Regions from separate parts of the Breoghania sp. genome, predicted to be linked through region 3. Evidence: predicted binding sites of a transcription regulator. Region 3 holds the regulator's gene; each other region holds the start of a gene.
The links. Region 3 encodes PhoB, which activates phosphate uptake and scavenging genes when phosphate is short. Its sites were predicted from a motif close to TGTCATNNANCTGTCAT; they were not measured.
Positions count from the first base shown of each region.

Region 1: ABGM93_RS17085 (DUF465 domain-containing protein) is a predicted target of PhoB. The motif match lies at 1,128-1,144, and genes of this name have one in related genera.
Region 2: ABGM93_RS07195 (pyruvate kinase) is a predicted target of PhoB. The motif match lies at 1,259-1,275, and genes of this name have one in related genera.

Region 1 covers NZ_OY771475.1:3,933,200-3,935,399, forward strand. The annotation lists gene ABGM93_RS17075 (GGDEF domain-containing protein) at 1-282, shown strand, start outside; gene ABGM93_RS17080 (DUF465 domain-containing protein) at 415-621, opposite strand; gene ABGM93_RS17085 (DUF465 domain-containing protein) at 1,176-1,352, shown strand; gene ABGM93_RS17090 (MarC family protein) at 1,661-2,200, shown strand, end outside.
Region 2 covers NZ_OY771475.1:1,640,774-1,642,973, reverse strand. The annotation lists gene ABGM93_RS07195 (pyruvate kinase) at 1-1,129, opposite strand, end outside; gene ABGM93_RS07190 (NAD-glutamate dehydrogenase) at 1,433-2,200, opposite strand, start outside.
Region 3 covers NZ_OY771475.1:2,269,714-2,271,913, reverse strand. The annotation lists gene phoU (phosphate signaling complex protein PhoU) at 1-426, shown strand, start outside; gene phoB (phosphate regulon transcriptional regulator PhoB) at 467-1,162, shown strand; gene ABGM93_RS09805 (GcrA family cell cycle regulator) at 1,345-1,869, opposite strand.

The DNA of each region.
Region 1 (2,200 bases), 1.7 Mb from region 3:
AGCGTGTTGACGGGTGTGCTGCGGCGCTGCGATGTGGTGGGGCGTCTCGGCGGAGACGAATTCGTCGCCCTGTTGTGGAAGACCGCCGATCAGGAGGCGCGTTCCGTGGCGCTGGAGGTTAACCGGGCGCTGGCGGACAACCCGTTCCGCCATGAGGGGCGGCGCTATCCGCTTTCCGCCTCCCTCGGTGTCGCGCGTCTTTGCGGCGATGACCGGGCGGGGAGTGTGCTTGATCGAGCCGATCGCGATATGTATCGCGCCAAGACGGGCTTGCGCTTCTAGCACTGCCTGGCGGAGTGTTCACAATGAAAGATGTCGGCGCGTCGTGACGGCGCGCCTTGCGGTTGTTTCAAAAAAAATATGCGGCTGCGCCCTGGGCGGGCGCGCGGAATTGTTTTTCCCCGATAATGCCTGTCAGGCGATGATGTCGGGAAGGAGCCGGTCCTCGATGGAGGTGATCCGATCCTTCAGGCAGAGCTTTTTCTTCTTCAGACGCTGCATCTGAATTGCATCGGCCCTGCCGGTCTCGATAAGCGCCTCGATCGAGGCATCGAGATCGCGGTGCTCCTGACGCAATTGCGCAAGTTCCGAACGCAGCGCATCTTCCATGTCTTCTGTCATTTTTGCTTCCACAGACGCAGCCCCTTTCCTGTCTCCACCCAGGATACGGGCGGGACAAGAGGTCGGGCGCGAACGAACCGGACAGTCCAAACGGCAAGGCGGCAAGTCTGCCAATGATCGCAATGTAGCATAGCGAAAGCGCGAAGGGGATCGAAGAGCGCGCGGGCGGGGGGAAAGCTGTGTGGGGGGCGCGATGTCTTGCCAGAGCGGGGTGTAGGGTGTCCTTGCGTAATCGCTGTGCGTGTTTTCCCGCATGTCATTGAGAACAGGGAGGGTTATTGCTCAGGTCGCGACGTTCGGTCACGCCGGGAGCCTTGCGAAATTCCGCCAGGGCAGGCACCCGTGACCGGACGTCATTTATTTTCAGCGCGTTAGTGGCTCGTCCCCTCGGGCGGTATTGTGTGCACGTCGCGCAATTTCCAAGAAATTGCCCGGAAATCGTACGACCGATGTGATCAATTCGTTCACTCACGGGCGGCGCGGCGTTCGACACCGTTCTCAGCCTGTGTCACACTCTTGTTGTTCTAGCCGAACTACATAGGAGGCTTTGCCCAATGTCCTTGCAGTCGCATCTCTTAGAGCTTGAACGGCGCCATGCTGACCTGGAACGCGAAATCGAAAAAGCGATGGTCAGTCCGAGCACGGATAATCTTGAAATCGCTGATCTGAAGCGCCGAAAACTGCATTTAAAGGACGAGATCGTACGCCTTCGCAAGGAGACCATTCACTGATTTTCGGTTTGGCCCGCGAGGCTGAAAAGCCCGCGTGAGGCTTGATATAACCGCGGTCCCGGATGCGGGATCGCGGTTTTTATTTGCCGGCGACCGTTGGGTCCTGTTCCTCCAGCCGTTGGCGGACCTGTACAGCGAAGGCGCTATATGCAAATTGCCTTCCCGGCAAACTGTCTTCCCAGCAAATTGTCTTTTCGGGAAATTGCCTTCCCGCTTATTTGCCTCATTTACTAGAGATAATGGGCCTGCGCGGTGCCCATCTGATCTTCATTTCCCGTTACGCCAGTTCATCGAGGCCACAAGAGAGCATGTCACCCGAACTATCCTTGGCCAATGCGCTGCATCAGTTCGCGACGTTGTTCGCCGTCATTGATCCGGTGGGTACAGTGCCGGTCTTCATTGCGGTGACCGCCTCCGTCGCCCACGATCGGCGTCGCTCGGTGGCCTTTCGGGCGGTGCTTTTCGCAGCCCTGGTGCTGATGGGGTTTCTGATTGCCGGTCAGCCGGTCCTCAATGCCATCAGCGTCAACCTGACCTCGTTCCAGATCGCTGGCGGCATCGTGCTGTTCCTGTTCGCGCTGACGATGATTTTCGGGGATTCCAAGCCGGAAAAGGAGATTTCCGAGGTCTCCAGGAATGTTGCGGAATGGGCGGTCTACCCGCTGGCGATCCCCTCCATCGCCTCGCCTGGGGCGATGTTGGCTGTCGTTGTGCTCACCGACAACAACATCCATTCCATTCCCGCGCAGGCAATGACCGCGGGGATCACGTTGATGGTTCTGGGCTTGTCCCTCTTGTTGATGCTCGCAGCCATGCCCGTGCAACGCATGATTGGAAAAGCCGGGGCC
Region 2 (2,200 bases), 630 kb from region 3:
CTCGCACAATCATGTCCGGCAGGTTGCGGATGGCCTGCTCCGTCTCGATCTTGAGGACGAGGCCAAGTTTCTGCCAGTCATGCGGGCGTTCGCGCGCAAGGTGGCTTTGAAGCAGGGCCACGTCCTCGGGCGTCTGGACAAAGGAATACTCCACCCCGTCCGCGCGATGGGCGATGAAGGAGAGCGCCTCGATATCGCACGGCGTGAGGGCATCGATTTCCAGATCGGTGTCGGGAAAATTCAGCCCCTTTTCCGATTTCAGCTTGTAACCCTTGTTCTTCGGCGCGGTCACGATCCGCACCATGACGCCCCAGGGAAGACATTGCGTGATTTCTGATACGACTTTTCCGTCATCGATGAGAACGCGATTGCCGGTTTCCACCGACCTTAACGCCCGCGGATTCGTGCATTCGATTGCCAGAACATGCTCGGGCGCGGACTTGAGTTCTCCGGGCAGGGTGATCGCGAGTTCATCGCCGCTCCAGATCCGCTTGCCGCCTTTCACCTCGCGCAGGGCGCCAGTGCGAAGCTTGGGGCCCGCCAGGTCCATCAGCACCTTCATTCGCCAGTTGCTCTTCTCCGCCGCCTTTTCCACGTTGGCGATCATCCGGTCCCAGGCAGCTTCATTGTCATGTGCGCAGTTGATGCGCACCGCCTCCACGCCAAGCCCGGCGAGACGCAGGGCGAAGTCCGGGTCTTCCGCCGCTTCGCTTGGCAGCGTTACCAGCAGCGAAACCGGGCTATGGGGGGAGAGCCTGCCGAAGAGTTGTTCGCTGCGCGCCGAGATCCGGGCCGCGCCCGCATAAAAATCGTCATTCAGCGGAACAAGGTGGGGCCTTTGGCCGGTTGCGACGCGCAACAGGTTCGCCACCGCATCAAGCGTGGGGATGACGCGCCCTTCCGCACGCCCCAGAGACGACAGACCGCATCGGCTCATGCGCTCTTGCAGAGGGCGGATGTCCTGACGGCGCAACGCGAGATAGTGGCTGAAGTTCATCGCGCTGGCATGAAACGAGTCATCCTCGATCCAGCCGGCCCAACGGTGGGCGATCGTTTTCGAGTCGGTCACGATCGTTGAGCGTAATGCCTCGATCTCATTGAGAATTTCGCCGAGGTTGATTGGTGTCATCAAGTCTCCTGCAGAAAAAAGTAACGACCAGAGGGGAGGGCGGCCAGTCCAGGGACAGGCGATGCCAATCGGGGGCGCAGGGAAGCTGGCCCCCTGCAAGCTGTCTCAAGTCGAAAGATACAGGACTTTGTAGCAGATAGATGACATGCCAAGAAAAAAGTTCGGTATCCGGGAAATACCTCCGCGGGCCCGGTGCGGGGTGCTTGGCGATGAAGAAGAAATGGAAAACCGAGCGAGAAAAGGCGCGCGGTTTTACGCCGCGCGCCGTGTTTCGACCTGCCTCGACAAACGATACGGGGCTGTTCAGCCCCGAGCGAGATCCGCCAGCAAGCTGGCGGCGACGGAGAATTTCGAGACGGTCAACGCATCGGTCTCGGTTATTTCCGTCACGGCGCGCGTCGTTCGGCTGACGTCTTCGCGGTTGGCAGCGACCCAACTGTCCATGGCGCCATCCAGCTTGCCGGTGGCGGTGCGAAGGACCTGCGCCGTAATCTTGCGATGTGCATCGGCAAGGGTGGAGCGGGCCCGGTCAAGCGCCAGCCCATCATAGTAATCGGAGATATGAAGATCGCGCGCCAGCGCATCGATCCGGCCGATGCGGAAGGTGCTTGAGACGTCGAAGAAAACAGGCGCGACCTCTTCGGGAGAACGTTCCACACTTTCGGCGATCAGAATGATGTTCGGGATCATCACATCCACTGCCAGCCGTGCGATGCGGTTCGCAAGGGAGGCGGGTACCCCGGCCTCAGTCCATTCCCGTCCCTGTTTCGCAACGAGTGTGCGCAGCGCATCCGGCAGGATATCCGGCATCTGCGGCGAAAGCCGCGAGATACCCGTCTGGAATCGCTCGATCACGGCTTCAATGCCTTCGGCGAACGACACTTCGCGCAGGAACCATACGGTCTGGTCGAGGGTGAGGTCCTGCACCGCGGAATAGAGCTCCAGCTGGGTTTCACCCGGGATCTCATTGTCGAGGGCGTCGATCTCGCCATGCAGGGAGATCAGCTTGTAGGAGCCGCGTACCGCAGCGAATGTCTGCGCGATTTCAGCCGCTGAGGCGCCCGTCTGATC
Region 3 (2,200 bases):
GTCGGCGATCTCGCCAAGAACATCGCAAAGCGCGTCATCGCCATCAATGGCGAGTTTCATTCCAAGAAGCTTGTCATTGGTGTGGAGCACATGGCGGAACTGGCCATGCAGCAGCTCAAGACTGTTCTGGATGCCTACACGCAGAGCAATGCCGAGGAAGCCCGCAACGTGCGTGAGCGCGACGAGGAGATCGATCGGCTCTACACTTCCCTGTTCCGCGAGTTGCTCACCTATATGATGGAGGATCCGCGCAATATCTCCATGTGCGCGCATCTTCTGTTCTGTGCCAAGAACATTGAGCGTATCGGCGACCACGCGACCAATATCGCGGAAAACATCCACTACATGATCACCGGCGAGCAGCTCACGGACGAGCGCCCGCGTGCCGACGAGACGGAATACTCCGCTGATGACGGCGAGAGCTGATCTCGACGCGCAGACTGGAATGAGGCTGGAGACCTAAGGAATGGCGAAGGTTCTTGTCGTAGAGGATGAGGAACCGCTCAGGCTGCTTCTGCAATACAATCTGGAAGCGGAAGGCTACGTGGTCGAGACCTGTGCAAGGGGCGACGACGCCGAGATCTTGCTGCGCGAGTCGCAGCCGGATCTTCTGTTGCTGGACTGGATGCTGCCGGGGCTTTCCGGCATCGAGTTGTGTCGGCGCCTGCGTGCACGCGAGGAGACCGACCGCCTGCCGATCATCCTGCTGACAGCGCGCGGCGAAGAGGCGGAGCGCATTCGCGGTCTCTCCACCGGAGCTGACGATTATGTCGTGAAACCCTTCTCGATCCCCGAACTGGTGGCCCGCGTGGCGGCGATCCTGCGCCGCTCCAAACCGGAGGTGGTGTCCTCGCAATTGCGCTCCGGTGACATCGAGCTCGATCGCGAAACCCGCCGGGTCTATCGCTCGGGCCGCGAGATTCATCTGGGGCCGACGGAATTCCGCCTTCTGGAGTTTCTGATGCAGGCGCCAGGCCGCGTCTTCTCGCGCGAGCAGTTGCTCGACGGGGTCTGGGGCCATGATGTCTATGTCGACGAGCGCACCGTCGATGTTCATGTCGGTCGTCTGCGCAAGGCGATCAATCGCGGCAAGGCGAAGGATCCGATCCGCACCGTGCGCGGCTCCGGTTATGCCTTCAATGACCAGTTCGCGGCAGCCTGAGGCCGCGAACGACGCCGCGCGTTCGCGCGTAGATCCCGTATTGCAGATCTGAAATACAAGAAAACGGCCGCTTTGGAAGCGGCCGTTTCTCTGTAGATCAGGGCTTGTCCGTCACATGCGTGATGGGGAAGCCAATTTTCGTTTGACCGGCCCGCATGAGGGCAGGTCGCCCGGTCTCGCGATCAGCCCCGAGCCCGCTGCCCGCCGCGCTTGCGGTCGTTCATGGGCTGGTAGGCGATGCGGCAATGGTGCGGGCAGTAGGGGACGCCCGGCTCCGAATTGCGACCGCAGAAATAGAAATCCTCGCGGCTCGGATCGCCGATGGGCCATTTGCAGGTCCGCTCGTTGAGCTGAAGGATCGTGGCACGCTGTTCTTCGGGGATCACCAGCTCGGCCACCGGGGCAGGCTGGGCCGCGACCACGGCAACGGGTGCCGCTTCCGCCTTCAGCGCCGTCGCGCCAACCGTACGCGGGGCTGCGGGCGGGGCCGCAGGCCGGGTGGTGGGCGCAGATGCCGCAGGACGGGTGCGTCGCGGCTTTGCAGGGGCGCTGGCGGTTTTCGCACGGCCGGAGAGTCCAAGCCGGTGCACCTTGCCGATTACAGCATTACGAGTAACGCCACCAAGTTCGGTGGCAATTTGACTTGCGCTCAGACCTTCTGACCAAAGCCTCTTCAGAAGATCAACGCGTTCGGTTGTCCAGGACATTTGATAACAACTCCGCCGAATAGCCGCTTCTCAACGGATATACTCAGTCTTCAGCCGCCGGATGACGCCTGCCAGATTTAACAGATTGGTTACGAACTCGGTCCGCCACACGAGATGTCGTGTCTGAGTGCCCGCAGAGTACAATATGGCGGAAAGCCGTCGCAACCCTGCCTCATGCAAAAACGGCGGATAACCTCGGTTTTCCCCAGTTAAGCTGAGGCAGTTATGCCCGGTTTCAGAGCAATTTATCCGGTCAAGCTTTGCATTGACACTATCGGGCGCTGGCGGTGTATATAGGTCCTTCGCAGCCGTGCCGCCACATTGGCGGCAC